3 regions of the Paenibacillus sp. J31R34 genome follow, and region 3 is predicted to be linked to each of the others. Evidence: riboswitches for the same ligand, from Rfam matches in the RefSeq annotation. Region 3 holds a riboswitch; each other region holds the start of a gene.
What was found. A riboswitch is a leader RNA that binds a small molecule or an ion and turns the genes downstream of it on or off. The one in region 3 is predicted to bind cyclic di-GMP.
Positions count from the first base shown of each region.

Region 1 (10,249 bases), on a different contig from region 3:
GTGTACTCTTGCCGCTGCCATTGCTGCCAAGCAGACCAATAATTTTGCCAGCTTCCAGGTTTAAATTAATATTATGCAGCGCTTTTCTCGATCCGTAGTTTTTTGTTACGGCTTGCAGTTCAACAATCTTCTTCATTCGTATATTCTCCCCCCGCCTATTTCTGCTCTTCCTTGCTAACTGCTTCCGATACAATCGCTACAATGTCCTCCTGCTTAAAGCCCAAATCGCGCATCCCCTGAATGAAACGTCCGAGCAAATCAGCCGCCATCTCTTTTTTAATACTCACAATCGCCGCCTCCTCGCTCGTTACATATCTTCCAAGTCCGCGCCTTGTTTCGACGATGCCTTCACGCTCCAGTTCCTGAAAAGTACGCTGTATCGTATTCGGATTGATTTGCAGCTCCACTGCAAGCTCGCGCACCGAATCGATTTTATCGCCGGGATTAAGTTTCCCGCTAATAATTTGCTGTTTAATGTAGTTCATGATTTGGATGTAGATTGGCTGGTTGTTGTCAAATTCAATCGGCATAAGTCACCTCCGTGTTAATGTGTTAGTGTTATATCTAAATAGTACACTAGTATTCTGTTGTTGTAAAGGGCTGGATAAAAAAAAGGCTGCCTCCAATCGCCCACGGGCGCTGAAAGCAGCTATTTACTCTTTACTATTCCTTTTTATTGTTCCATTTACTAATCCATTAAAAGCGAGCTTACACCTTGAATACAGCCGCTTTTTCGCGCAAATTAGTGGAAGAGCCCTGTAGTTTCTCAGCCAGCTCTTGAAGCTGAATCGATACCTCAAATTGATCCTCGGACATTCCGCTCATCTGCTCCATTTTGCCATTCACCTCGGAGGAGGTTTGCAGCAGCTTGTCTACAGAACCAACAATATCGGTAATACCCTTTGTAATTTCATCAATACCGACGGAGATTTCGCCCATTTGCTCGGACAAGACGCTGCTTTGATTTTCCAGGCCGTTAAACATTTCGCTCGCGGTCACCGATGCCTGCTTCGTCGTTTCAATCACTTCTGAGAAGCTGCTCAAGCTCTGGCTGCTGTCGGCAAAATCGTTCTGAATAAGCTTAAGCTCCTTCGTAATATCTTTGGAAATGATATCCGTCTGGCTCGACAGCTTGCGAATCTCCTCTGCTACTACAGCAAACCCTCTGCCATGCTCGCCTGCACGCGCCGATTCAATCGAAGCATTCAGCGACAATAAATTCGTCTGAGTGTTCAAATCCTGAATGCCGCCCAAAAACTTCGTTACATTATTGTAGCGCTCATTAATCCGGTCAAAGGATTCCGTTACTCGGGAAAATTGCTGCACCGTCTGATTGACCATTTGCACGACGCCCTTCATATCGGTGGAGCCTGTGCGCGACGACTCTCTCATTTCTTTCATATCGCGGTTAATATATTCGGTTGAAGCTGCAATTTGCTGCGAGCTTGCCGATATTTGCTCCGTTACGGCCGAGATCGAAGTAGCATCATCATACTGGGTCATCAAAATCGTTTTGCCATTGCCAATCTCTTCTTTCACCTGCTCGGAAGCATTCTGATTGCGAACAATCATATCTCCCATATTGCGCGAGGCTTGCAGAACAACCGTACTTACATCCATAGTCGAACGAAGCGTGTCGCGAAGCGCACTTCCCATTTGCTCCAGCGAACGGTCAATTTGACCAAATTCATCTTGGCGATCCAGCTTCCCATCATAGGTAAAATCGTTATTTTGATAGGAGGCAATTCGATTCATTAAGCCAACGATGCCTTTTTTCACATTTCGGCTTAACGAATAGGACATGATGAACGGCAAAACGGCAAGCAGCACAATATTGATTATAATAATCGTATTGGCAGCCGCAAGACTTCTGTTCAATGCATCTTGTGTTGCAACCGAATCCACTTCAAGCCATTTTTCTACCGTTTCATTCGCAAAGCTGAGAACAATCGTATATGTACTGACAAGCTGTTTGACCTTGGCGGAACGGTCTTCAATCGAGAGCAGGCTGTGATTGCCGTTTTCTTTATTAAGCTGCTCCAGAGCAAGCCCAAACACATTGCCTTGGTTCGAATAGGCGTTGCCATTATCTCCGTGAGGATATTTCGCATCCAGCGACTCTAGTGTAACCTTCAGATGTTCTACCCGCTCGGGCATCGTCTTAAGCGCCAAATTGATGCCATCATCGCCGGTGCTGCCGTTTTCTACCGCATCAATCATTGAAAGCAGCGTGCGCAGCATTGAATCCGATACACCTTGATATTCTTTTTTGGCCTCCTGAAGCTCATTTGAAGCGTTCACTGCACTTCTAACCGAAGCATTTTGCATAAAAATCCAACCACCAGCCACCACATTAAACAATGTAATTAATGAAGTGATGAACAGTAGCTTCGTTGTAACCTTTTGTCTCTTCAAGAAATCAGAAATTCTTGATGTCCATTTTAACCATTTTGCCTCTTTCAATCGGTTAATCGCCATTTTCTCTCCATCTCTCCTAATACACTGAAAAAAAACAAAAGCTATTCAACCACCGTTACGAGTTGAATAGCTGAATCAGCCTATAGTCCTGTACCGGTAGTTTGGCAGCCATAGCTTAATACCTTAGGCCCATAACTTTGCGCCCTTATTTTTCAATAAGTTTGCCTTTTTCAGTATGTAATTTTCTATTTATTTCGACACTTTTAAAGTATAATTTAGGGAAACCCTTTTGTAAATTACAAAAAGCGTGATTAGCTGACATGATACTTTGAAACTAGTTCTGAACAACGTTATACTATTAACGAAAGCTAGGCATGCAAGAGATTTGAGGGGGTTAATGATGGATTTCCGATTAGATTTAATTGAGGATAAAATCGAATTTTTTGAGGCTTTTGACTTACGAACGCTGGAGAAGCATATTGACCAGCAAATTGAAGCGAATAAGGCACTACTTTTACAAGTTCACGCCATTAGCCATCATGCGGTCTTTCATCCCGATCGCGGGAAAATGCTGTACAGCGCAGTCGTTCATTTTAAAGTTAAAAAATAGGCCGATTCGGGCATTTGACTGCTGCCCGAATTTTTTTTCGAAAAATTAAAAAAAGGTATTGCATCCTCCTAAAGTTCTGTGGCATAATACATCTTGTGTCCGATTCATAACCACGCCGTTGTAGCTCAACTGGTAGAGCAACTGACTTGTAATCAGTAGGTTGGGGGTTCAAGTCCTCTCGACGGCACCATTTTTTCTCGGGACGTAGCTCAGCTTGGTAGAGCACCTGGTTTGGGACCAGGGGGTCGCATGTTCAAATCGTGTCGTCCCGATATTTAATAAGTTGTTTCAAGCAGGCCCTCTAATCCTAGAAGGGTTTTTTATTTTATTTGACCCTTTTTAGTTTGCGTTTCATTCCGAGAAATATAGAGAATGGATGGAACAATCCTATCCTTTCCTATATTTTTAAAAATAAGCCGCGCTTGGCTGGATGCATTACTGCACCCAGCCAAGTGCGGCTTTTCTTTTGCACCATTAGTTTCTCTCAAGAATGCTGCCGAATCATCGCCTCTGCGGTGAGCAGCCCTGACATGGCAACCATCGGCGTTCCTCCGCCGGGATGGGTCGTTCCACCTGCAAACCATAGTCCACGCAAATCCGCACGATTGGACGGCCGCATAAACGTCTGCTTCGCTGAATTCGAGGAAATGCCATAGATGGCGCCGCGAAATGCTGACGTATCCCGCTCAAGATCCTCCGGCGTATAAGCAGCAAGCTGCTCCGTATTAAGGTCTAGTCCCTCCAAGCCATAGGCAGCTAACTGCTTCAACAGACGTCCCTGATAACGCTCCGCCTCCCTCTCCCAGCTCCAAGCGTCCGACGTATAAGGGGCATTCGCCAAAATAAACAGGTTGCTGCCGCCTTCCGGCGCCATGTCCGGTTCTGAATAGGCGGAGCAGCATAAATAGATCGCAGGATTAGATGGCGCCACGCGGCGCTCGAAAATCGCCTCAAATTCTTCCCCATACCGCTGCGGATAAAATACAGTATGATGCAGCAGCTTATCATAACGTCTGCGAATGCCGGCAAGAGTGACAAAGCCGGACAGCGAAGGCTCGTAGCTTGCTATTTTGCGGTCTGTCATCGCGGGCCGCAGCTGCTCGCCGAGCAAATCTCGGCATACGGACAGCACATCACCGTTCGCGAGAACCAGATCAGCTGGCACAAAACCGCCGTCCGTCTCTACCCCGCTTACACGGCCGCCACTGGCAACAATGCGCTGTACACGTGTCGAGGTGTATATTTCCGCCCCCATTTCTTCCGCCAGCTGGCGAAGTCCTTCAACAATGCTGTACGTGCCGCCACGAACACCGAAAATGCCAAGCTCCGCCTCCACATGCGGCAGCATCGCGAAGATGGCTGGCGCCCGATCAGGGGCCGAGCCGACATAGGTCGCATAACGTCCAAACAAGGCCAGCGTGTTGGGATGACGGAAATAACGGCGCAGCAGCACGGACAGCTTCGTCAGCGGGCGAATGCGGACAAATGCTGCCGCTAGCCCAGGACTCAGCTTATCCTGCCAGGAAACCATCATTTTGTTCATAAAATGACGCTCCGCCTGTTTATACATCACCGCTGCCTCGGCCATAAAAGCCCGATACCGCCGCGCATCCTCCGGACTATAGCAGGAAATTTGCTCCTCCATCACGGCCGGGTCAGCGGATAAATCCACGACCGAGCCATCTGCAAAGCAGTTGCGCGTTCCATGCTCCAGTCGATAAAAATCAATATAATCCTCGATGCGGCGGCCTACTGAAACAAACACCTTGCGAAAAGCATGCGTCATCGTTATTGTGCTTGGCCCCCGATCAAAGCGATATTCCCCAAGCTGGATACGCTGGAGCTTGCCTCCCACTTTCTCCTGCTGCTCCAGCACAGTGACCGCATAGCCTGCATGCGCAAGGCGGGCCGCCGCTGATAAACCACCGATGCCGCCGCCAATGATGACAACCCGCTTCATAGATAACGCCTGCCTTTCCATACATACCCCTCCCCGCTCGCCGCTGCACGCCATGACGCGGCAGCAATGCCAATGAGCATCACAATGCCGGCCGGCAGCAATAAAGCAAACCACACTGGCAAGCGGCCGCGATGATCGATCACCCCTTTAATGATGAGCGCCAGCAGCCAGCCTATCGCGGCCGGCAGCAAGCAGGCGGCAAGCGTACTTGCCAGCGTTCCTGCCGAAAAAACGGCGTAAGCAAGCAAAGCTGCTATGAACATAGCAGGCGGCAGCAAATAGATGAGCACATAAAATATACCCAGTGCCGCGAGAAGGCCCGTTTGGCGACCCGTTCCGGCAAAAATATTTTTCTTGTAGCCGTTCCACACGCCCGCTGCATCTGAATACATGCGCATGCTCACCTGCCCCGATACATCGGCGAGCGTCATGGGCAAGCCCGCCCGTTTCACCGCACGCGCCATCTCCATATCATCGAGCAGCTTGGATTTGAAGCTGTGGTGTCCGCCAATCGCCGCGTAGCTTTCGGCATGGATCAGCAGAAAAGCGCCATGCGCCGCCACGAATTTGGCGTCAGCAGAGCCACGCACCAGCCCGATCGGCAGATGGCAGGCGATGGTGAAATTCATGAGCGGCACAACAAGCCGCTCCAGCCAAGACCCAGTCTGCTGATGGGGGAAGCCCGTAATCAGCCCCTTCCCTTGACGCAGCGCCGTGTCCATCGCGGCAGGCAGAGCTCCCGGCCGCAGCGTCGCATCGGCGTCCAGAAACAGCAGCCATTCGCCGCGCGCCTCCTGCGCCAGCTGCTGGCAAGCATGCGACTTGCCCAGCCAGCCGTCTGGCAAGTCCGCTCCCCGCAGCACGCGCAGGCGCCTATCTCCCTGCGCGGCCAACATCGCCACATCAGCCGTGCCATCGGCAGACTGATCATCCAGCACAAGCACCTCAAGCAGCGGCGATTGCTCCGCCGCCAGCACCGCCTGCACGCAGGCCCCAATTCGCTCCGCTTCGTTGCGTGCTGGAATAAGCACGGACAGCCTTGGCAGCAAGTCAGCGACCGCCCCCTCGCCTCCAGCAAGCCACAGCCGGCCTTCCCCCGTGCCGCCAAGCTGCGGCAGCTGGCGCAAATTCCAAAGCACGAACAGCAGCTGCAGCGCCAGAACGGCTGCTATCGTCCAAAAAACGATTTCCATTTCGCCGTCCTCCCCTTCATCCGGTCGAACGTCTCATTGACCGAGCGCCCGGTCGCCAGCAGCAGGCGGAAACCATCCCGCTCACCGTCTGCACTCGCAATAACAGCCAGCCGATGCTCGCCGAGCTGCTGCTCCAGCCTGCGTTCCAGCAGCAAAGTCGCTTCTTTGCGTCCCAGAGCGCACCAGTCTGCCTCGATCAAGCTGCCAATAGAGAAGGAGGCAGACGCTTTCTGATGCAGCCCCATCGTATAATACAAGCTTACAGGCAGCACAGCTGCATCTCGGCAGCGCTCCAGCAAATAGCCGACCCCCGTCTGAAATTGCAGCGGACGGCTTTCCAAATGAAAAATATCGCCCTGCGGAAACAGCCAGACGGCTCCGCCGCTGCGCATGAGGTCAGCTGCATAACGCAGCGAGGCTGCCGTTTCCCGCAAATTTTCCTTATTCACCGAAAAGGCGCCAATGCGGCGAAAAAAAGCATATCGCTTCATTTGCCGCTCATCCATCATCATATAATGCTGCCGCTGCGACTCGCTCCGAATCATATGGTAGACGAGCAGCCCGTCCCACCAGCTGCTGTGGTTCATAATAATCAGCAAAGGACGATCGGCCGGAGCCTGCTCCAGCTCTCCTCGCAGCGACACTTCATGAAAATGCCGTTTCAGCAAATAGTGTTTATTGTAACGGGAAAATACCTCCTCAAACCACCTGCTCTTTTGCGATGTGATGATAGCGAATCACGACTCCTTCCAGCACAGCAGCCGCAGCGACAGCTATGAGCATTGGCACATACAACCCTTCCTTCATGCCAAGCACACCGAACATGAGCAGCATGAGCTGGCCTAGCCTTGCCGCCTCGCGGCGCACAGCATACGAGATTTCGCGAACCGGAAACAGCAGCGACAGCGCCGCTGAGATCATAAACCAGCTGATGAAATTCGTCGCCGGAATGCCAAAGTATGCACCGCCCTCTTCCCACAGCCAGAAGCCCCGAGCATAAGCTACCGGATCGAGCACCAAGTCCAGCGTGACGGTGAAAAGTCCGGTTTGCAGCGCCCGCACCCAGCGATTGTTGCCGAAGGACAGCAGCATGCCGTTCAGAAATACGCCGACCCAGGCGCAAGCAATCGTTACCGGCACGCCGCCAAGCAGAAAACCGAGCACTGGCGTATAGTTGTACTCGCCAAACGGCCAGCCCGTTGTAACGCTCAGCCATTCTACACCGAACGTCGAGAGCCCGACAAATGCGATGCGCCCCCAGCTTAAAGGTGTCCGCTCTCGCAAGCCTTGCTCCAGGCTAACTGCATACATCGCATAAAAGACGAGAAACAAGCCGTTCGAGAAGGCCAGCGGCGCCGGAACGCCAATCGTCAGCATAAGAATGAGGCCCACCACATACCAGAATAAGAACAGCTGCCGCATCATAACGATACGGCTCCGCTTTCCAGCACAGAATCCGTTAAATATTTCTCTTTGATCGATTTATAAATTTTCAGCTTCGTCAGCGGCCCCACGACCGCCCGCTTCGCATACACCTCATAACGATTCGCGATTACCTGATCCAAAATAGCCCCGTAAAAGCCAGCCGCAAGCTCCACCGCAAACGCGCTTTCCGGCGGATAGCTGCTTAAATTCGCCAGCCCCTTGTGAAACCAATCCTTCGCTTGGCGCTCCAGCGCATGAATAAGCGCCCGAAAATGATCGTCAATGACCCCGGCCTCAAAGCTTTGCTCACTATAGCCGTACTGACGCAGCATTTCAAGCGGCAGGTAGCGACGGCCACGGTCTTGATCCTCGCCAACATCGCGCACAATATTGACGATTTGCATCGCCTTGCCCAAATAAATGCCAGCCTCTACAATTTGCTCGTTCGGATGGTTATGCAGGACGGGCAGCAGCATTTCGCCAACCGTTCCCGCAACCAAGTAGCAGTAGTCCTCAAGCTGCTCCATCGTCTCGTAATGGGTCAGCACCAAATCGCGGCGCTGTCCTTCCATTTGGCGGAAAAAAGGCTGCTTGCTGACCGGAAAATGATGAAACAGCCAGCGCAGCGCCGGCCATATAAAATGCCCGTCCGCCTGCTCCAAATGAGCGAACAGCGCCTCCAGCTCATCTATCGTATAGGGAGACTGCTCCGGTTCATCGACTGCATTGTCTATAATCCGGCAAAAGGCGTAAATGACGTAAACCGCTTCTCTGCGTGGGCTTGGCAAAAAACCAAATGCCTTATAAAAACTGGATGAACCTTTGCGAATCATCGCCTCGCACTGATTTAGGCTAAATGCTGTTTCCATCCTGCACCTCCTGGATCATTGTGGGCATTGCTGCTACTCTTTGAGCCGCAACGGCGGTAGATAAATGCTGGGCAAGCATTCTCGCGCCCTGCATAACGATCGGCACCCCGCCGCCGGGATGAACCGAAGCGCCTGCGGCATAAAGCCCATCGATGCCATACGGCACAATTTGCGGACGAAAGACGGCGGACTGGAGCAGCGTCGGTGCAATGCCGAAGCTGCCTCCCTTGTACAAGCCGTCAGCCTCGGCATCCGCAGGCGTGCGGACTTGCTGCCAGCGAATCGCTTCCCTCAGTCCAGGAAAGCCGCGGCGCTCCGCTTCGCTAAGCACTTGCTCGACCAGCTTAGCCGTCTCCTGCGCCCAATCGACATGCGGAGCAGCAGGCGATGGAATCAGCACATACATCGCGCTCTCCCCCGCTGGCGCAGCGTTATCATCAAAGGCGGACGGATAAAAAACATAAAAAGACGGATCATCGGGCAGCCGGTTTTCCTTGAAAATTTCCCTAAGCCCCTTCTCAAGCGAAGGCGGCAGAAAAAACTGATGCGCCGACGCTTCCGGCCACTGCCTGTTCAAGCCCAAATAGACGAGCACACAGCCGGATGAAGGCTTGTAATCCTTCATTTTATTTTTCGGGTGGGCCGCCTCTTGCACAGGCAGTACGCCAGCAATAGATGGAAATTCGCCGTTATAGATGACCGCATCATAGCGCGTATCCCCTTCGGCAGTCCGCACGCCATAGCAGCGTCCATCGCTGATTAGGAGCTCCTTGACGGCCGTCCTCTTTTTCACAGCAACGCCTTGGCGCTCAAGCTCCTCCTCCAGCAGCGGAATGAGGCTCGCATAGCCGCCCTTCAAGCACCAGACGCCAAATTCATGCTCGGCATAAGGAAGCAGCGAATACAAGCCCGGCGCTTCAAATGGCGCGCCCCCGATGTACAGCGTCTGCAGCGAGAAGGCGTCGTGCAGCCGCTTATCCTTAAAATATTCGGCGGCGAGGGCGCGCACGCTTTTGTAAGCCCGCAGTTTGGCCAGCAGAGCGATATTGCGCACGGTGAAAAAATCCCTTTTGCGCAAAAATGGCCGCTCCAAGAACGCTTTTTTCCCCTGTACGAAGGAACGCTTCATCTCTTCCATATAGCGAATAAACCCTTCCTGCTCGCCCGGAAAAAGGCGTCCGAGCTCCTCCAGCTGGCGCTCTCTATCGCTCCACTTATGCAGCACGGTGCCGTCGGCAAAATGAATGCGGTACATCGGATCGCAGCGCACGAGCGGGATTCGCGAGCGGTCAATGCCTGCCTCCGCCAAAATGCCCAGCAGCATTTCCGGCAGCAGTACAATCGTTGGACCTTGATCGACACGGTATGTCCCATTTTGCTCGAAGGCAAGCCTGCCTCCGAGGCGGTTCATCCGCTCATAGATCGTTACGAGCTTGCCTTGTCGCCTGAGCAGCAGCGCCGCAATGAGGCCGCCGATGCCACCGCCTGCTATAGCGAAGTTATTCATATGGCCCCCTCCTTCAGCCGATCCTGCTCCATAAGCAGCCGGGTACTGATTCGCGCTGATTCAAAAATCGTTGGCAGCCCGCTGCCGGGATGCGTTCCGCCCCCAACGAGCCAGCAGTTGCCGTATTCCTCAAAGCGGTTATGCGGGCGCAGCATCATCATTTGATTAAAGGAATGCGCCAAATTAAACGTGGCTCCCTCGTATACCCCGTGACCCTGCTGCCAATCTTGCGGCGTAATCATCGCTTCGATTTCAATATGCTGGGAA
Region 1 is NZ_JBXENU010000003.1:139,433-149,681, reverse strand. Features, by position in the region: gene AC50YG_RS10025 (ABC transporter ATP-binding protein) at 1-136, opposite strand, end outside; gene AC50YG_RS10020 (GntR family transcriptional regulator) at 156-530, opposite strand; gene AC50YG_RS10015 (methyl-accepting chemotaxis protein) at 709-2,478, opposite strand; cyclic di-GMP riboswitch class I at 2,571-2,654, opposite strand; gene AC50YG_RS10010 (YrzA family protein) at 2,819-3,028, shown strand; tRNA gene AC50YG_RS10005 (tRNA-Thr) at 3,143-3,218, shown strand; tRNA gene AC50YG_RS10000 (tRNA-Pro) at 3,227-3,300, shown strand; gene AC50YG_RS09995 (phytoene desaturase family protein) at 3,513-5,009, opposite strand; gene AC50YG_RS09990 (glycosyltransferase family 2 protein) at 4,985-6,181, opposite strand; gene AC50YG_RS09985 (lysophospholipid acyltransferase family protein) at 6,157-6,825, opposite strand; gene AC50YG_RS09980 (carotenoid biosynthesis protein) at 6,881-7,606, opposite strand; gene AC50YG_RS09975 (phytoene/squalene synthase family protein) at 7,603-8,475, opposite strand; gene AC50YG_RS09970 (phytoene desaturase family protein) at 8,459-9,982, opposite strand; gene AC50YG_RS09965 (phytoene desaturase family protein) at 9,979-10,249, opposite strand, start outside.
Region 1: it holds a riboswitch for cyclic di-GMP, as region 3 does, so the genes downstream of both, AC50YG_RS10015 (methyl-accepting chemotaxis protein) here and AC50YG_RS27475 (glycoside hydrolase family 26 protein) in region 3, are expected to answer to the same signal.

Region 2 (10,249 bases), on a different contig from region 3:
AGCAAATTTAAATGGGATATAAAACAAGTATAGAAATTGTATAGATGTTCCGTGTATAATGTTGGGGAACAAAAAAAATAACTATGGTGATAAAACATGCGCTTAAAAAAATGGGTTAAAATTCTCCCGACTTCCATTATGATTGCCGTAATAGCGGGAATGCTGGTGCTGTTTTTCACACAATTGTTCAGACTCCCCGAGCCATTCTTCTCTAATCAGAACCTTCCTTTCTTCTTCAACACCTTTATGGTCATCATCATTACCGTTCTTATTATTATCATGCGTGCCATGCTTGTTGAGAGAGCAGTATTGAAGAAGCTTGCCTTTAGGGACGGTATTACGGGTCTTTATAATCGACATGGGCTTGAGCAATTTTGGAAAACATATCGCAGCAAAAAAAGTATGGCGATTCTCTATCTGGATTTGGATCACTTTAAAGAAATAAATGATCGTTTCGGCCATCATGTTGGAGACGCTCTGCTTCGGGAGGTCAGCGTTCGCTTACAGCAGGTGGAGTCTAAAAAACATCGCGAGCTATTCCGGCTTGGCGGTGATGAGTTCGTGATGATTCTCAAAAACTGCGACCCTATTATGGCAAAGCGGGCTGCCACGCAAATTTTGGAAAAGCTGACGACCCCTTACGCAGTCGAAGGTTATCACGTGTTAATTACCGTTAGTATCGGTATTCGGATGTGCACGGCCCGCAACGCTGAGCATGATATGCTTGTGAAAGAAGCGGATGCTGCGATGTACGTAGCCAAGAAACAAGGCAAAAATGGATTTTTTGTATTTAGGGAAGGCAGAAGCAAACTTCCAAAAGAGAAATACGGCAATATTAATCAAGCCAAGCCGTAAAGTAAATAAGCAAGGAGTTCTACACCATCCGCTTGTTTAGTGGATCGTGAGGTACTCCTTGCTTTTTTACGTTTCTATCAGCTTTCAATTCCTTTTATAGTGTCTCCATTTGACGGGCATGCACAATTAACCTGTGAGTCGGGTTGATGAGCGGATCGCAGGTAATGAGTGTAAGCAATTTGTCACCGGGAACACTATCTAATACTGACAGCTCAGTTGGCTCGACAATAAGGGTCTCGTACACTTTGTAAATATATTTTGCATTACTGGTCTGTACGACAATTTCATCGCCAATTTCTACTTCATTCAGCCGATTGAATAACCTTCCGGTTGTATGGGCACGATGCGCTGCGACAGCCGCATTGCCCTCCTCCCCAAACAAAGCAGTCTCTCGCATATGAACGGCCGCATGCTTCATATTAGCCTTTGTAGCGCCATCTAAGATCGGTAATAAGACATCAATACGATCTATCGTAATTGTTGCAATGGGCTTGCCGTTTTGAAAATCGTTTAATAGAGAAGCTGCCTCATCCTCGGTTTCTTCTCCTGCATTTAACATATCATTTAGCTGTGCGTAGCTTTGTGCGGCCCCCGTATTTACAGGCTCGGGCGTATCCATGAGCAGGAGCGCTTCTTTTAACAGCTTTTTCTGCTCCCGATCAGCCATCCATTCATTCCACTGCGGATAAATGAGCAGCAGCACTCCGACTGCTACCAATATAATTGCGATTTTACGCAAATTCTCAGCTCCCTCTGCTTATATGTTTCTTAACTAAACGGAATAGGCTTCTCTATTATGCAGAGCCTGGCTCTACAGTTTCTCTACAGGCCGCACACTTTAATTAAAAAAACCTCCAAAACGAATGAAAAGTCTTCGTTTTGGAGGCCTTATGCGCAGAGTATCCAATTACTTCTACTCTGATGAAGCTTGCTGCATCACACTTACGAACGTGAGCGTTTTTTTCTAAGCAATATCGCTCCGAGTGCAATTAATGCTGCACCTGCAAGCTGGATTGGCAATTGACTGGACTCACCTGTCTTCGGAAGTGTACCTTGGTTATTCGGTGCTGGCGTATTTCCATCTCCATCTGAATCCGAATCCTCAACTACCCCGAGCGGGATTTCATCCACATCGATTTCAAACAATATTTCCTCTTCGATTCCGTCAGCATCTTTTACGATAATAGAGAAATCATCTTTGCCTGTATACCCTGGATCAGGTGTATACACCCATTGTCCATTATCGTCCACCGTTACTTGTCCGTGCTCCGGCTGCTTGCCAATATCTACATTTCCACCTTTTGGCACGTCAACTTTACCTTCAACTGGCGTATTTTCCTGTGTCTTATCTTTCTCTACGACAGGAGTCGCTGTTGGTGCTGGCGTCGGTGTGCCTGACTGCTCAGGACTTGGAGCCACCGGCGTTGGTGTTGACGTTGGAGGCGCTGTAGGCGTCTCCGTTACAACAGGCGTTGGTGTAGGAGATGGTGTCGCTGTTGGTGTAGGTGTCGGCGTTGGTACTGATGGGTTGCCCGAATTTCCACCTGGACTAGTTGGCTTATAAATAAGCCCAAGGTCAAGCGTCAGGTCTTCCCAGCCACGCGGTGCCCCTTCACCAATAACGATAACTTCTGTGTATCCATCTACCTGTTTGTTTGAATCTTCCTCAGCAGAAACACCGTCTGCCTCAGCTTTTGTTACTGTGTAGCCGACTGGCACAATAAATTTCACAAAATATTGTCCGCTTGGCAATTGATCAAACAAGTAGTAACCAGGGTTTCCACTCGCATCATTTGCTGTAATGGTTTCTCCAATTTGCTCTTTGTTTTGATTAAAAAGCTGTACGGTAACGCCATTTTGGCCATCCGTAGCCAGTTCATCCTGCTTGCCGTTGTCATTACGGTCAAACCACACATAATTGCCAATAACCCCTTTGGCAACTACGCCAAGGTCAATCGTATGATCAACCCAGCCAGCCGTTTCATTAATAATGATTTTGGCTGTTATGCCGTCTGCATCCGTTGCATTGGAATCAAGAGCTGTGTTCGCTCCTTGCTCCGCGCTTGTTTTCACATAATCGCTTGGCAAAACGAATTGAACATAATATTCGCCTGCAAGCAAATTATCGAATAAATAATAGCCCGGCTTGCCGCTTGCATCATTCGCTGTTGTCGTTTCAGCTACAGGCGTACCTGTACTGCTGCCTTTATACAGCTTAACCACAATGCCATTAATACCGTCTTTCTCATCTTCGTTCTGCAAGCCATCGCGGTTGCGATCGAGCCATACATAATTACCGATTTCACCGCGTGGAACAAGACCCAAATCAATCGTCAAATCATTCCAGCCTGCTGGTCCAATCGTAATGACCTCAGTTATTCCTTGGCCATCTGTTTTGTTGGAATCCACATCTGGTGCTCCAGCTTCCGGCTTAGTTACACCGTATTCCGCCGGAATGATGAACTGAACATGATAGTCGCCTTGCGGCAATCCAGCAAATAAATAAAATCCTGGTTTGCCATTTTCATCATGCGTAACGGTCTCAGCCAATACATGGTTTGCATCGTCATAAAGCTTAACGATAATGCCATTAATGCCTGTTTCCGCTGCATCTTGCAGCCCATCTTCATTACGGTCAAGCCATACATAATTACCGATGGAGCCACGCTCATCCGAAACGACAGGTATTTCATGCTCAGTCGTCACTGGCGGCGTTTCATTCGAAACCGCTTTAGCCACATTGATAATGGAAGCCGCTGCTGTATCTACTGACGTTACCTGGTATGAATACGTAAATTCCTTTGATTCCCCAGATTTCAGTGATGGAATGCTTGGTATGCCAGATACTTTTGTATCGGTAATCACAACATTCGTTAAATCGCGCTTGCCTGTATTGGTTACTTTAACCGTGTAGTTAATCCAGCTTCCTGCTGCTGTATCGGAAACAGCGACTGCACTGCCCTTTTTCTCAATCTTGAGCCCTGCTGTCGGAATGCTAGCCTCATCCTTAATTGGATCAGGGGATTCATTGTAATATACAGTTGCTACATTATCCAAATCTGTCAAATCCAAATCTGCATCCGTAACACGGTATACGCCCTCAAGCGTCAGTCCCGCTCCTGCTGCCAGATTTTTAATGATGATAGACGGATTCGTGCCGGTGCTTACCAGTTGACCAATAATGTCTGGTCTGTTATGGCTGCCGCTATTCAAGGCAATTTCCTCGCCATTATACGTCAGCTTAGTAAACTCAAAGCCGGCTTGCAGTCTATCAAGCGCATCTGAAATTTTAAAATTATGCAAAGTAACAGTAGAGGTATTTTTCAAAGAAAGCTTATAATGCACATCGTTTCCTACCACTACATACTCCTGAGAAGGAGCAATCGTGGAGGAGCCTTGTGTCACACTCGTTATTTCTTTCTCGAATGTGATGGAAGGGTATGAGTCGCCCGTAGGTGATGCTGTTTCGATTAGGCCCAAATCGATTGTCGGAATTTTACCAGCTGTACCTAAGCTGATCGTATCCGTACGATATGGCGTATAACCGTCTACAGTAGCGCCTTTCGTTACCAGATTGGAGTCATTGTCATTCGTATGGCTCGGATCTGCTCCATTCACATTTGCAGTCGTTGGCATGTAGCGATCCGGCAGCACAAACTCTACGAAATAATTGCCTGCCTCAAGTCCCTGGAACAAATAATAACCTGGACTTCCGTTGTAATGATAGCCCGTCTTGCTTGACTTGAACGGCGTCGTTTCACCCGCTTTGTACAGATTTACGGTAATACCGTTAATACCTGCACCTTGACCGCTATCGCCCGGATATTCTTCATCCTGCGTGCCATCGCGGTTGCTGTCGAACCAGACAAAATTTCCAATTTCGCCAAGCGGTACATGCTCGTTGTTCGGATGAATCAGGAAGCCGACCTTGTTAGGCGCTGTTGGAAGCATTTTGCTGCCTTCATCATTGCCTGCACCGATTTCAGTTGCTTGAATGGCAAAAGAGTTCCAAGCTACTTCATTGGTCGGTGCTCCCACAGGGGCATCCATTTTCCAATCCAATACGATATAGTCGCCTGGCGCAAGTCCAGCTGATCCATCACTGCCTACAATGTTCGACAGCTGGAAGTATAGCGACTTGATGTCTGTCAAATCATCCTTCTGATAATTGCCTTGTTCGATCCAGCCTTGCTTGCTGTCATTCACATTCGTGAAATTGACAACCTGCTCCTGATTAACCGACTTGCTGTAATAGGTGGACAGCGTGTAGTTCACCGTTCTGCTTCCCGCTGCCGCGGAAGATGTAAAGGTTTTATTGCCGGAAGAAAGTACTTCCGCCAGGTTAGGCTGCCACTGCGTGCCCCTTGCTTCATAAGGCGAACCACTGTTGACGCGCAGCGCATTATCGCCTACATGCGGCAAAATATCCAGCACATCAATGACGCCAAGTCTCGTATTCCCGCTATTGCGTACCGCCAAACGATAATCTGCTGTTCCGCCTTCATACGTTACGCTGTAACGCGGATACTCAGTGTATTCAATATCGCCATCATAATCGAATGGCTGTACGGGAAGAGCCGGTATTCCGTCATACGTAGCATCATCTGATGCCCGGAAAATTGGCTCCAGATCGCCTTGATTCCATTTTGTCGACTGTACGAGCGACGCTTTGCGTACCGTTACATTCGCAGAGGCATGAACAAAAAATTCATCCGTTCCCGCTGTTGGATCAAAGCCAATGACTGTATCTTTAATCGTATTGTTGCGTGTTTGCCATGCTGGCAGATTTTGCGGCTTATCCTGTGCGGAGTCCCCTGTATGCCAGAACTCTGTATTAGGATCGCTTGTTGTAATATACATATCGTTCGTGTAGGTTGTACCTTGAGGCGTACCCGCACGAACCTCGCCTTTATAGCTGATTTCAAAGCTTGTGCCTGGAGCAAAAGAGGTGCCGTCGGACCATGACCATTTGACAAGAGTCCGTCCAGTACCGTTCCAGTTTTTATCAACAAGCTCTAGCTGTGGAGCACTTGCTCCAGCAGGCGTGCCCGTAAACGTAAACGAGGCTGCCAGCGCCGCAACAGGATCGGCTATTTTAGGATTGAGGTAATAATCAAAGCTTGTTGGCAATAAATCATAGACAACTGGATTAACATAAGGTCCCGTTGCTTTAATATCATTGCGAACCGTTAAAGTGAACGGCACCGTACTGAGTGGACGGAAATTTCCCGCTCCAATCGCTTTATTTGCAACAAGCCATGGCTTCTCATTGTTGATATTGAAATCTGCTTGAGCCGTTTTTTGAGGCTTATTATCCCATTGACCTGGAACAGTAACATTCAGTGCCTGATAATCCAGAGACACTTGATTCGTTACTTGATCGCCGTGAACGACAGGAGCATTCGTACCGTTAGCGAAGTCTCTAACCGTTCCTGTAATTTCAATGCCGCCAATTGTACCGCCTGGAGCCAACGTGCTGAACGACCACTCCAAAGCAGTCAAATATTCGCCAGCATTCAGCACAATGCGGTTTGTACCAGCTGTCGTGCTCACTGTAATTGTGCCGTTAGGCGCAAGACTGCCGCTATACGCATGCCAAGTTTCAGTCACGCCATCGCTTGTTTTATAACGAAGCTGGGATGTAAAAACATTTGGCATTTTAATGCTGCTGTAATCCATTTCCACAGGCAGCACATCAGTCAGTACCAGGTTCGACAAAGACGTATTTACATTTGTCCCTGTATTGCTGATGCCGCCGATGTTGAACTTCTGGGTTTGGCCATGCCAGCGATACTGGTAAACGCGTGACTTGGTTAAACCGGAAACGCCAGATACCGGCTCTCCGAATTTAGTTGTCACATCAGCGTCAGGATCAGTAACTGCCCCGTCACCCTCGAGTGTATAGCCGCTCAAAATTTCAACGTTGTTTTTGCGCTCAAGCGGTGTTCCGGTCGGATGACCATACCCTAAATCGTCAGGGAATGTGACCGATACTTTTGCTTCAAAAGATTGTCCGGAAGCCAGCTCAATGTTCGACCAAGTGATCGTACGAGCCGTTGAATCATAGACGCCACTTTCTGTTGAGCTCACATATACGGCATCTGGCGGCAGCGTATCGACTAACGTCGCATATTTCAAGCTGCCAGGATTCGTATTGCCCGCTTCGCCTTTAATGCCTACCGTATACTCAACCGCTCCGCCAATAATCGGAACTCCGCCGCCAAATCCAGTGTCTTGGCTTTTGTAAGCCCACCATTTGTCATAGGTTGAGGCAGTTGGTGTCGCCGTCGGTGTTGCTGTAGGCGTTGGTGTAGCTACTGGATTTGGGTCCGCGTTAATCGTTACATTCGCCGATGCTGTTGTACTTTCCGCTGAATCAACGAGTGTAATCGTCGCCGTATTCGTCGTAGGAACAACCGAACTTGAGCCAGTCGGCTTCGCTTTCACTGGAATTTCCAGCTTTACCGAAGTACCGGAAGGCAGTGGATGTGCATTAACCGTAAGGGTTTGGCCGTTTTTCGTATCCCAGCCTCCATCCTCCCAGCCATCCACAATTTCAAATTGTGCCGGTACAGTATCAACAATCGTTACGTTCTTACCAACATGAGTCGCGCCATCCGCCTGATACAAGATGGTATACTTGAAGGTATCGCCTACATTAACGGTGTTCACACTGGCTGTCTTTGTAAAAGTTAGTCCTGTAATCGGACCTGCTGCCTGTATTGGAGCTGCGAATGGCTGGAATGCGGCTTGCAGCAGCAAAACGAGCAGCATAATCCAGGAAATCTTTTGCCTGATCGCTCTCTGTCTACTTGCGGGCATCTTATCAATCCTCTCTTTTTCTCTATCTTGTCTAGTTGTTCTATTGTTGTGATTACCTCACGAAAGCCAAGTCTTTCTCCATCCTCTCCCTCCTTACATTCAAATAAGAAAATTATATCTAGCCCAACTGTACAAAAACTTTACAAGCATCCCCTTCATTCGACAGCCTAAATAACAACAAAAAAAGCTCCGTCCATCCCTTGAAGGATAGACGAAGCTTCTGTACGTACCTATTGATTTATATGTGTTTAAATCCGTTTAATAAACTTTAGCAGCTATATAGCGCGAGCTGTCTTTAATCATTTTGCCCGCTTTCTTGCTGTTCTTCATGCCAGCATCAAGCGTCGTATCGATCGTGATCCATTTGCCGTCCAAATATACTTCATTCCAAGCATGATAGTTCGATACATCGGACGCTTTGCCCGTCACCATCTTGGCCGGAATGTCCAAGCTGCGAAGCATGCCCGCCATTAATGCAGCATAACCGTAGCAAATGTCTTTCTGTGAACTAAACGTACGATCGATTTGAGGCAAATAATCGTTGGTCACCTTAGCTGCAAGCTGATGATCATAAGAAATATTCGCCACAATATATTTGTAAATTGCCGTTACCTTCTCGGTATCCGTCTTTTTACCCTTAGTCAGCTCCAATGCTTTCTTGACCGCTTTGCTGTTGCTGCTCCAGTCAATATTTTGAATGGAGTTTAAATAGACAAGGCTGCTGTCACTCAAATTCAAGGTAACTTTGCCTGTTTGAACTGCTCTATATTTATTGGTTCCACTGACGTTCTCCAATAATGTAATCGTATAGTCTCCATTGCCCAGTTGAAGCGCGAACCACTCTTCTGTCTGGTTTGCCCGGAGCGCATACGTATAATTTTTGCCGTCTTTGGCTACAACCAGCCTTGTATCTACGCCCGACTTAACCTCATAACGAATACCGATGCTTCCTTTATCCACATTGGATTCATCGAGCCAGCTTGTCCCAGCTGCTGCCACTTGAGCAGTTGCTTGCGGGAACACGGACAGTATCAATGCAAGCAAAATCATAACCGTTAAACTTTTGCGCATAAAAAAAACTCCCTTCGGTGGCTAGGCTGCCATCTAAATAATAGAGAAGGCCCTTTAGCTTTGCGTCCCTGCCTTTCGACAGGTTTGCCGTTATCGTGTAAAGTTTTGTAAGTGATGTTAGGTAGAAGAACTACCTTATATTAAACTATGATTATCTCTAGTATATACCCATTATTTGCAACAAACAATACGTTAAACCTTTTTTATTTCCAGGCTGAGGCTTGTATTTTCTGGCCTCTCTTCATCCATCTCCGCTTTAACCGTTTCATAAAAGGCTCTTCTTTCCGCTCTTTAAGCATGCCCTTTACATCCCTTAGCAGGAGCATATACCGCATTTCATCCTCATGCTTCAAGCTTTGAAACTCTTTCAAATGTTCAGCGCCCATCCCACTTCAGCTCCATCATGCGTTTTATCAATCCTTTTTCGGCTGATAAAATTCTGATACCCGAACCAGCGTTTAGCTGCTTTTGACCGTGTAAAATTTTTGAAATCTCCAAAACTTTCTCGGTCCTGTCGACAAATAAAGCCAAGCAAAAAAATCACGAATACCGTCATCCACGATTCCCTCATTGTACTGATAAAGCTGCCGCTGATAGTTCAGGCGACATATTTCTACCCCATCCCACCAAAAAGAGAACGTGTTTCGCTTGTCGTCATGCTCCAGAGCAATCATAAATTTCCCTTCCGAAAGCTGAAAATATTGCTTGTCATAGAAAAACAAAGGCCCCTCAGAAGTAGCTGTAATCCCAATAAAATGACCTCGATGATGGGTATAAAAGCCTCGAACGATCGTGTAATCGGTCATTTGATTTAAATTCAGCTGTCGTAGGTGCTGGGCTCCCTCGCTTATACAGCAAGCCAGCTCAGGATAGCGAAAATGGCGAATGACGTTTATTTGCCGTTTCTCGGTTATCATCATCTTCTTCAACCATTCCTTTGAACATGCTATTTTTTGAAAATGAAGCCCGTAAAGCTTGTCCGTCTTCATTTTCACCTGCTCCTCCATTATAAATAAGGCAACTCTACAATTTCTCGACAAAATCCCTGTTTAATCTCGGAAAATTTACAAAATAGCCCCTACAACGCGCTAACGCTGCTTTTCCACTCTTTATACCATTCTGTAATGTACGCGCTTGGCTGCTCGTTCAATTCTTCTATCAGCGCGGCGGTTAAAACATTGTACTGCTGATTAACCATAAGATGATTTCCTTTGGACGCATACAGCTGCATTAAGGCAAAATAAGCCTCTTCCGCTTGCGCATGCTCCTCGATAATCCGAATATATCCGGCAATCGCTTTATCCAGCTGACCATGCTCGACATGCCATTCTTCCAATCGATAGGAAGTATTCAGCCATAACCGTTTCAGCCGCTGGCGCTCGCTCTCCGCCCACCAATAATCATAATCCTTTAAATAATCGCCTCTATAAAGATTCATAGCCTCTTCGTATTCCGCAAGCGTTGCAGCCGCTAGCGGCGGTGCGGCGGCAATGCCCCGCTC
Region 2 is NZ_JBXENU010000010.1:256,991-267,239, reverse strand. Features, by position in the region: gene AC50YG_RS25480 (ATP-binding protein) at 1-22, shown strand, start outside; gene AC50YG_RS25475 (GGDEF domain-containing protein) at 97-855, shown strand; gene AC50YG_RS25470 (class D sortase) at 950-1,594, opposite strand; gene AC50YG_RS25465 (SdrD B-like domain-containing protein) at 1,798-7,677, opposite strand; gene AC50YG_RS25460 (transglutaminase-like domain-containing protein) at 7,936-8,748, opposite strand; cyclic di-GMP riboswitch class I at 8,762-8,847, opposite strand; gene AC50YG_RS25455 (hypothetical protein) at 9,207-9,737, opposite strand; gene AC50YG_RS25450 (response regulator) at 9,827-10,249, opposite strand, start outside.
Region 2: it holds a riboswitch for cyclic di-GMP, as region 3 does, so the genes downstream of both, AC50YG_RS25460 (transglutaminase-like domain-containing protein) here and AC50YG_RS27475 (glycoside hydrolase family 26 protein) in region 3, are expected to answer to the same signal.

Region 3 (10,249 bases):
TTTACGTCTTTTCAAATGGAGACGGAGACGGGGCAGCTCGCGCTTCAGGCGGAGGGCGCTGCTGCGGGAGAGCTGGCGGAGCCTCCTTTTACAATAGAATGGAAGTATGATTTGTGGATCGACGAGCATTTATCTGGCCGATTTCATATTCGGCTGCATATTCAGGGGGAACAGTAACGATGAGTGGAAATGTATTAGAACGATTGTATGAGCAGGTAAAAGCGGCTATTGCCGATGCGGCAGTAGCGGGCGGGCTCGCAGCACGGGAGGAGCTTCCGGCATTCGTGCTGGAGGTGCCTAAGGATAAAGAGCATGGCGATTTGGCGACCAACGCAGCGATGCAGCTGACTAAGCTGGCGAAGAAAAATCCGCGGATGATCGCCGAAACGATTATCGCGAATCTCGACTATGCGAAAGCATCGATCCAATCGGCTGAAATTGCGGGACCAGGCTTCATTAACTTCCGTATGGACAAAAGCTATTTGTACAGTGTTGTTGGCGAGGTTGTCTCAGGCGGGGACAACTATGGGCGTACGCAAATCGGCGCAGGCAAGCGCGTAGAGATGGAGTTCGTCAGCGCGAACCCAACGGGCAGCCTTCATCTTGGACATGCACGCGGTGCGGCGGTTGGCGATGCGCTGTGCAACGTGCTTGAATATGCGGGCTATGAAGTGACCCGCGAATATTATATTAACGACGCCGGCAATCAGGTGAACAACCTGGCAAAGTCGATTGAAGCGCGCTACCAGCAGGCGCTGGGCAAGGAAGCGGAGATGCCGGAGGACGGCTACCACGGCGCGGATATTATTGGTTTCGGAGGGCTGCTTGCTGAGCAGGAAGGCGATCGTCTGCTGAGCCTCAGCACGGAGGGCCGTCTGGAGTTTTTCCGCAGCTTCGGCCTGGAGCGCGAGCTGGACAAGATCAAGCATGATCTTAATCGCTTCCGCGTCGGCTTCGATATTTGGTACAGCGAAACGTCGCTTTACAAGAACGGCAAGGTTGAGCAGGCGCTGGAAGTGCTCAAGGAAAAGGGTCATGTATACGAGGAAGAAGGCGCAACCTGGCTCGATACGATGCCTTTCGGCGACGATAAAAATCGCGTGCTCGTCAAAAATGACGGCTCCTACACCTATTTGACGCCCGACATCGCATACCATATGGACAAGTACAGCCGCGGCTACGACCGGATGATCAATATCTGGGGTGCAGACCACCACGGCTACATTCCGCGCGTTAAAGCGGCGATGGAGGCGCTTGGCAACGATTCAGGCAAGCTGGTCGTATTGATTGCCCAGATGGTCAGCCTGTTCCAGGACGGCGAAAAGGTGAAAATGTCCAAGCGTACCGGCAAAGCGGTAACGATGCAGGATTTGATGGATGAGGTAGGCGTAGACGCCATTCGTTATTTCTTCACAATGCGCAGCATGGACTCGCATCTGGATTTTGATATGGATCTCGCGATTTCGACATCCAACGAGAATCCGGTGTTTTATGTGCAATATGCGCATGCGCGGATTTGCAGCATTTTCCGTCAGGCACAGGAGCAAAGCCTTGCGCTGCTGCCGCTTGAGCAGATCGACCTCAGCAAGCTGACGTCGGAAGCCGAATATGACCTGCTGCGCAAGCTCGGAGAGCTGCCGCAGGAAGTGGCGGAAGCAGCGGAGCAGTATGCGCCGCACCGCATCGTTCGCTATGTATATGAACTGGCCTCCCAGTTCCACAGCTATTACAGAGCAGAACGCGTTATTACCGAAGACGCGGCGCAGACTCAAGCACGCCTTGCGCTGCTTGGTGCTATTCGCACCGTCATTGCAAATGCGCTTCGCCTCGTAGGTGTTTCGGCTCCACAACAAATGTAATATTACCCATGCAGACAAAGATCAGTCTTTGCGGCAGCGGTAGCAGACAGCTACTCGTGCCGCAAGGGCTTTTTTTTCAAAGAAATGGAGCATAATACGGTTTAAACGCGCTGTGCCGCCAGAGGATGGCAACAGCCGTTTCACCTTGAAATATAGGAAAGGATATGATTATCCATCCATTCTCTACATTTCTCGGACTGAAACGCGCTGTGCCGCCAGAGGATGGCGACAGCCGTTTCACCTTGCTTTAACCAAGGTATGCTATTATACTAATTGTCGAAAATGGACAACATCATAGAGAGCGAGGGAAAAGTCATGAGAGGCGATGAGTCCGATTTGCCTATTGTATCGATTGTCATGCCCTGCTATAACGAGGAAGAAGCGCTGCCGGAAACGGTAAGACAAATGTCCCTGCTGCTGGAACGGCTGGTGAAGGAAAGAAAGGTGTCCGAGCAGAGCAAAATGCTGCTTGTAGATGATGGCAGCCGCGATAAAACGTGGTCGCTTATTGATTCCTTCCACCGGAGCAACCGTTTTGTGAGCGGGCTGAAGCTTTCTCGTAACGTTGGGCATCAGCGGGCACTGCTGGCGGGCTTGTTGACGGCGAAGGAATATGCGGATTGCATAATTTCCATCGATGCCGATTTGCAGGACGATATTACGGTGATCGACGAGTTTATTGAGAAGTACAAGCAGGGCTACGAGGTCGTGTACGGCGTACGCAACAAGCGGACGACCGATACGATGTTCAAAAAGTTCAGCGCGCAATTTTTCTACAAATTAATGATTAAGCTTGGTGTCAACGTCGTTTACAATCATGCGGATTACCGGATGATGAGCAGGAAGGTCGTTGATAAGCTGGAGGAGTACCAGGAGGTCAATCTGTTCCTGCGCGGCATCATTCCCACCATCGGCTTCAAATCCGACAGCGTGTATTATGATCGTCTGGAGCGAACTGCTGGCGAATCGAAATATCCGCTGAAAAAAATGCTCATCTTCGCATGGGAAGGCATTACCTCCTTCAGCGTTTCTCCTATCCGCGCAGTATCGGTTGTCGGCTTTTTCATGTCGGTGATGAGCCTTTTGTTCGCCCTTTATGTATTCGTACGGCATTTGCAGGGTAACACGGTATCCGGCTGGAGCTCGATGATTCTTTCGATTTGGTTCATTGGCGGCATTCAGCTGCTATGCATTGGACTAATTGGCGAATATATCGGCAAAATTTACATTGAAACGAAGAAAAGGCCGAAATACTTCGTTGAAACAGAGCTGCATAACGTTGTATTGGCGGAGCCGAAAACGAAAACGCAGCAATTACAAGAGACGAGGTGACGAATGGAATCGCTGCTGCTTAAAGCAAAATCGAACACACAAGTTTTGATCTTCCTGCTTTCCTTGTTTGTCATCACGAGAATATTGCTTTATTTTGCAGGCTTTCTCGGCATGAATCTGTTTCCGAACTATCAAGTGCCGCCAGACTATACGGTCGTACAGGGGCATGATTTCACATCGAGCCAGCTCTCGATCCAGACGGATATTTCACAGCTGAAGAAGCCGAGCTTTGAGGATTTAAGGAAATTTGACAGCGTATGGTATTTGGGTATTGCCGAAAATGGCTACGATACGTATAACATCAATGAACCGCATCCTAGTGCAAATTGGGTGTTTTTCCCTTTATACCCTTTGTTAGTCTTCCTGGTGGAGTCTATTTCTAAATATGATTCGACGGTCGTGGGATCGGTTTTATCGAATTTGTTTTTGCTCGTATCGCTATTATATTTTTATGGCATTTGTTTGAAAAGAGGGCTGAAACAGGAGCACGCCCAAGTTGCGGTGCTGCTGCTGCTTATTTTTCCGACCGCCATCTTCTATGCCGTGCCTTATACGGAGAGCCTGTTCCTCATGCTGTCGCTTATAACCGTATATTATGCGATGCAAAAGCGATATTTTCTCGCGTTTCTGTTCGGGGGCTTGTCCGCTGTGACGCGCAATTTGGGCTTCGTCAACTTGTTTTTCGTTGTGGGGACGCTGTTGATTGAACACAGGCTGTACCGTTTCAAGTGGAAGGACGCGAAATATTTAGGTTATGCTGTTATTTCAGCACTGCCGCTGGCCAGTTATCTATTGTATATGAAATGGCTCACGGGCGATTTGCTGGCTCCGATTACCGAGCAAAGCATCAACTGGTATCGCAAGACGGTTGCTCCATTTTCAAACTACATTCATTTTATCCAAAAACCATATTTCTCAGGAAATGGCGGCTGGGAAAATGGTCTGCTTGCCTTTATCATTGCCAATGCCGTCCTCGTCATTTTTGTTGCCTTTCTTATTATGCGCTGGAAAGATATTCGCCGTAATGCACATGAATGGCTGTTTTTTGCATATGGTCTGCTGCTTATGCTCATTCCGTTCGCCAGCGCCGAATTTTTGCAAAGCATTCCACGCTATGTCATGGTCGCGTTCCCCTTCTATATTTATTTTGCGGATGTGCTGAAAAATAATAAGCCGCTGCAAATGTTTTATTTCATGATGTTTTTCCTGCTTCATATTGTGTACGCGATCTGCTACTTTAATGGATATTTTTTCGTTGTATAAATTTATGGAAAAATAATTTGACGAAATTTGCGATCAAGGTGTACAATAACACCATATTACATTGGCTCATACTTTATACCTATTATGTTTAACGAAAAGGCAAACTCAGGGAAACCTGATGTGCGCAAAGCTAAAGGGGCTTCATTCCTAGCGGAATATGCTCGCCAGCTGCCGAATTCAACATCGCTTCTTCCTTTATTAATCAAGGTAGACTTTGTTCTTTCGGGAGCAGGGACTATCTTTTTTTATTGCTTCAAACACGAAAAGGCAAACTCAGGGAAACCTGATGTGCGCAAAGCTACAGGGGCTTCATTCCTAACGGAATATGCTCGCCAGCTGCCGAAGCCCAACATAGCCTCCTTTGCCTGATGAAGGTGTGGCGTGTTCTTCGGACCACGTACCATCATTCGCTCGGGGGAGGAACTTACAATGAAAAAGACAAAATTCGCACTTACACTCCTTATGCTCGCTTCGACATTACTCTGGGCACTCCCTGTTAGCGCACAAACGAACTTTTACAATGGAGCATGGATTGGCACTTGGCCGAACCAAAGCTTGAACAACATTGCTGCCTACGAGCAACTGATCGGTGGACACCAAGATGTTGTACATACTTTTGTCAATTCGAATCAAGGGATCAATGAGTGGAAGGGTTTTATGGACTATGTAAATAGTAATGGTTCGATTAACCTACTTACCCTTGAATTTAAAAATAAAAATTACAAAGAATATTCGACTGCTGATATCAATAGAGGCGTAGTAGACGCTTACCTGAAACAAACAGCTAAACAATTGATGAACTGGCAAGCGGCTAATAAAAACCCTGAAATCTGGCTGCGCCTTTTCCACGAAGGCAACGGCAACTGGTACGGCTGGGGCGTTGGCGACAGCACAGTGAACACGAACGAAACCTACAAAGCGGCATTCCAACGTGTCGTTACCATTTTCAAGGAGCAAGGCGCAACAAACATCAAATTCATGTACAACGTAAACGCTGAAAATGTTGGCAAAAACGCTTCGTTTACAGCTATGTACCCGGGCGATGCCTATGTGGACATGCTTTCGATCGATGGCTACAATTTTGGAACGAAAGAATCGTGGAGCTCGTGGAGAACGTTTAACGATGTATTCTATGCTTCTTACCAAGCGCTGACAAGCATGTCGAGCAAGCCAATCATCATCGCTGAAACAGGCACAACCGAAAGCGGCGGCAGCAAAAAAGAATGGGTTATTGACGCTATGAACCAAGTGCAATCGCCAGCGTACAGCCAAATCAAAGGTTTGATCTGGTTCAATGAAAACAAAGAACTGGACTGGCATATCGATTCGTCGGCTGATAGCCTGAGCGCTTACCAAACGCTGCAAAAAACACTTTAATAGATTTGGGCGGTAGTAAAGGCCTAGGTCTAACCTCTTCTTTAAATCACTAGTTGATATAGTACCAAATAGGTATTCTGAAAAAACTCTAATTTCGCGTAAACCGCGTAAAATTAGAGTTTTTTCGCTTTTTTTCTACACATTTGCATAGAAGATTAAGATGTTAAGAATAAAAATTAACTTTTAAAGGGGCAAGGATTGTGATAAGATAACTTTGAATTTGAGCCTTAGCCGCCAAAAATATCATATTTCCGGCCAATTTAACAAATATCGACAGCGAGAATAGACAGTATAGTCAATCCATGTTGTAGATTAGTCAGAAAAGGAATGGAATTATGGCGAATAAATAGAGCGCAAAGGATTGGGGTTATTTGAAAACAAAAGCTAGGTACATATTAACAACGGTATCCATTGCTATCATGATCGTGTATCTAGTATGGAGACTTGTACAAACACTCCCATCTGGCTGGTCATTAATTTTTGGATCTTTGTTATTATTTTTTGAAATTATTTCTATTTTTCAATCCGTTTTATTCCACATTCTTCTGCTAAAACCCACTGAAAGAAAGCCTGCGCCATTACCTGACAACCTTTATTCTGTGGATGTTACAATCGCTACCTACAATGAACCGCCATCCTTGGTTAGAAAAACCATCCTTGCCTGTAAAAATTTGAATTATCCGGAGCATTTATTAAATATTTGGGTATGTGATGACGGAAAACGAGCGGAAATGAGAGAAGTAGCCGAAGGCTTAGGCGTTCATTATCTCGATCGTCCCGGAAACGAGCATGCTAAAGCGGGCAATTTGAATCATGCGCTGACGAAAATGAAGGGCGATTTGCTCCTCACTTTGGATGCAGATATGATGCCAAAACCGGATTTTTTACAGCGAACGGTAGGTTTTTTTGCAGAAAATGAAAAGCTTGCTTACGTACAAACGCCCCAAGTTTTTTACAATGAAGATATTTTCCAATACAACTACTACCAAGGGCGTAATATTCCGAACGAGCAGGATATGTTTATGCGGCTTGTTCAGTCGGGAAGAGACCGTTTTAATGCTGTTATTTATGTGGGCAGCAACTGTATTTTTCGGCGCAGCGCTATTGATCATATTGGCGGTTTCGTTATTGGCACGATTACGGAGGATTTGGCTACGGGGATGAAGCTTCAATCCAATGGGTTTGATTCTTATTGCTTGAATGAGGTGCTGGCACTAGGCCTAACGTCTGAGTCCATATCCGATCAAATTAAACAGCGGGCCCGCTGGGCTAGGGGCACGATACAAACGACGAGGATGTCCAATCCGCTTGAGGCAAAGGGCTTATCGTTGATGCAGCGGCTGCTTTATTTCTCCAACCTGCTGTACTGGTACTTTGGCGTTACACGCTTTATGTACATACTGTCACCTATGCTCTTCTTGACCTTTGGCGTGGCTATTCTTGAAACAAGCTTGCAACAGCTGCTTATCTTCTGGCTGCCTTATTTCTTGTTCTCGATTACTGTAGTGCCTTACTTAACGAATAAGAAGCTCAATGTGTTTTGGAACAACGTTTACGAGACGGCCATGACGCCAACGCTATTCCTCGCAGCCCTTCAGGAAACCATCTTCCGCAAGGCTATCCCCTTTGAGGTGACGCCGAAAGGCATTTATCAGAACAAAACGTCCATTAATTATCGCTATATGATGCCGTTGTTCGTTCTGCTTGTGCTATCCGTTGTGTTGATGGCGATAAATGTGGGGCGTATTGCGGGTGCGGGCGAAAATGAATTGCAGTCCATGCTCATTAATTTGTTCTGGCTTGGTTATAACGGAGTGTTTCTTATTCTCGCGCTGCTGCTCGGTTTTGAACGCCCACGCATGCGGGAGTCGGAGCGCTTCGCCAAGGAGCTGCCGCTCACGCTTCGTTATATGGAAGATGAAGAGCTGAAGATGGAAAACGTCAAGACGCTGGATATTAGTGAGACAGGCTGCCGTATTTATACGGATACGATATTGCCGCTTCCGGATCGCATGGAGCTGGACATTCCATTATCACAGGACGCTATACGCGTGACAGCTGAGAAAATATTTTATGATAAGCATGGCTCCGGATTCCAGGTAGGCTTCAAGCTTCATTGGAGCAACATTGATGATGAGCGCAAATGGCTTGCTGAAGTATACGGCAATGCGGATGAGTTCGTTAAGGGCGTTTTTCAGGCGGGCGTATGGACTTCCGTAACCAGTTATATTTCTAATTTCAAGTACACCTATAAATCGATAAATCGCAAGTCTCCGCGAGTTAGGCTGAAGCGCCGCGCTTCGATTTTGGTCGATCAAGAGGACCGTTACCGGACGCAGCTGCTTGATATTAGCTACACGGGCTGCCGAATTGAGCTCCCGCAGAAGGCGGCGATGCATGAAGGCAAGAAGGTCAGGCTGCAAATTATCGGCTCAGCGTTCGAGGCAAACGGGCGTCTCATCCGCGTGGGATGGGCTAGGCGCAATAAGATGACGGCGGCCATTGTTTTCGATGAAGCTTTTGATTTAAGCCTGCTGCTGGGGGAGTCCAGCAGCATACCGCCAAGCAAGGAGCTTCGTTCAGGCATTGTGCCAGCAGAAGCGAACTCCAAGTCATAGTAGGGCGAACACGAATGAAAGCCAAGCTATGACGGCGAATGATTGTTTTGCAAGGGGATGAGAGATTTGGAAATACACAGAATTGTTAAGCTGATCATCCGCAGATTGCCGTTTGTCATTATTCCGGCACTGCTGCTGTCAGCCGCAGTGGGCTATGTGAAGATGCAAAGTCCTCCGTCTTATAAGGCAACGGCTGAAGTTGTAATAACCTCACAAGAGACGAGTGATAATTTCACTTCGATTCAAGGCAGTCTCAAGCTGATGGATACGTATAATGTTATTTTGAAAAATCCACTGATTTTGGAGCAGGTAATTGCGGCGCTTGGCCTGCCTTACAGCACAGATCAACTGGCTGCCAAAGTTAGCGCGAAAAGCGTCGAGCTCTCGCAGGTTATCCGAATTACCGTAACCGATGGTGACCGTAAGCAGGCTGCCTCCATTGCCAACACCGTCGTTAGCGTGTTCCGCTCGCAAAGCTTGGAGCTGTTCAAAATCAACAACATTGTCCTGTTGCATAAAGCAAGCGCGGAAAAGGCGGTTTATGTGAGCGCCAATCCATTATTTTATATGCTGCTCTCGTTTGTTGGCGGGTTGATTGTACTTTTATGCCTGTGGCTTCTGCTGCATATGATGTCGCGCAAGCTGCAGACAGCAGCCGAGGTGCAAGCGATATTCGCTGACGTTCCAATGGAAACAACGAAGCTTGCCAGCCGCTTGGAAACAGCTATCCCGTTCTATGGGGGATGGATGAAGCGCCGTATGGCAGAGGAAGCGAAGTCGCGTGCACTGCGTTACCGCCATGTGATGGAAAAAAGCGGACAGCGCACATTGGCCTTCGGAACGCTTGACCGTAAGTTTGCGAGCGGAAATATCAGCAAGCAGCTGGCGATGAAGCTGTCTGGGGAAAGCAAGGTCGCTTGGGTGAGGTTTAACCCGAACGGCAAGCTGCCAAGTACGGCTTCTGGCAAAAAGGGCTATGCGGAATGGCCCATTAGCCAAGGCTTTTATGGCAAAATCAAAACCGCTGGAAAGCAGTTGGATTTCATCGAGGTATGTGTAGTAGGCGGAAGTCTTTCCATGAAAACGTCGGCTGAGGAGCTGATGGCACAGCTTCGGGAAAGCTACGAGGTTGTGATCTGGGATTTGCCTTCTTATGTTCATTGCTCGGAAGCGCAGACGATTGCGGAGCTGGCCGATTGGCATACGCTCGTAATCAAGGAGAACCGGGTACTCGCTCCGGTTGCACAGGAATGGAAAAGCCGTCTCGCGGCAACGGATGTTCAGATAAATAGTATCGTGTTTATTGAAGTGTAAAACGCGAAACGGTAGCTTTGCCGCCAGAGGGCGGCGACAGCCGTTTCACCTTATGTAACCACGTTTTATCTAACTTGGGAGGGATTTGCGATGAAAGTAACAAAAGCGATTATTCCGGCAGCCGGACTTGGAACGAGGTTTTTGCCAGCTACAAAGGCAATGCCGAAAGAGATGCTTCCCGTCTTGGACAAGCCAACGATTCAATATATTGTAGAAGAGGCCGTAAAATCCGGCATTGAAGAAATTATTATTGTAACGGGCAAAGGCAAGCGTTCGATTGAGGATCATTTTGACAATGCGTTTGAGCTGGAAGCCAATTTGCTGAAAAACCAAAAGCTGCATCTGCTAGAGAAGGTACAGGAAATTTCCAAGGTCGATATTCACTATATTCGTCAAAAAGAACCAAAAGGCCTCGGGCATGCGATTTGGTGCGCACGCAAGTTTATCGGCAATGAGCCGTTCGCTGTGCTGCTTGGCGATGATATC
Region 3 is NZ_JBXENU010000013.1:31,112-41,360, reverse strand. Features, by position in the region: gene AC50YG_RS27495 (YwiB family protein) at 1-177, shown strand, start outside; gene argS (arginine--tRNA ligase) at 180-1,859, shown strand; gene AC50YG_RS27485 (glycosyltransferase family 2 protein) at 2,175-3,191, shown strand; gene AC50YG_RS27480 (mannosyltransferase family protein) at 3,195-4,454, shown strand; cyclic di-GMP riboswitch class I at 4,543-4,630, shown strand; cyclic di-GMP riboswitch class I at 4,711-4,798, shown strand; gene AC50YG_RS27475 (glycoside hydrolase family 26 protein) at 4,884-5,831, shown strand; gene AC50YG_RS27470 (glycosyltransferase) at 6,251-8,449, shown strand; gene AC50YG_RS27465 (Wzz/FepE/Etk N-terminal domain-containing protein) at 8,516-9,763, shown strand; gene galU (UTP--glucose-1-phosphate uridylyltransferase GalU) at 9,854-10,249, shown strand, end outside.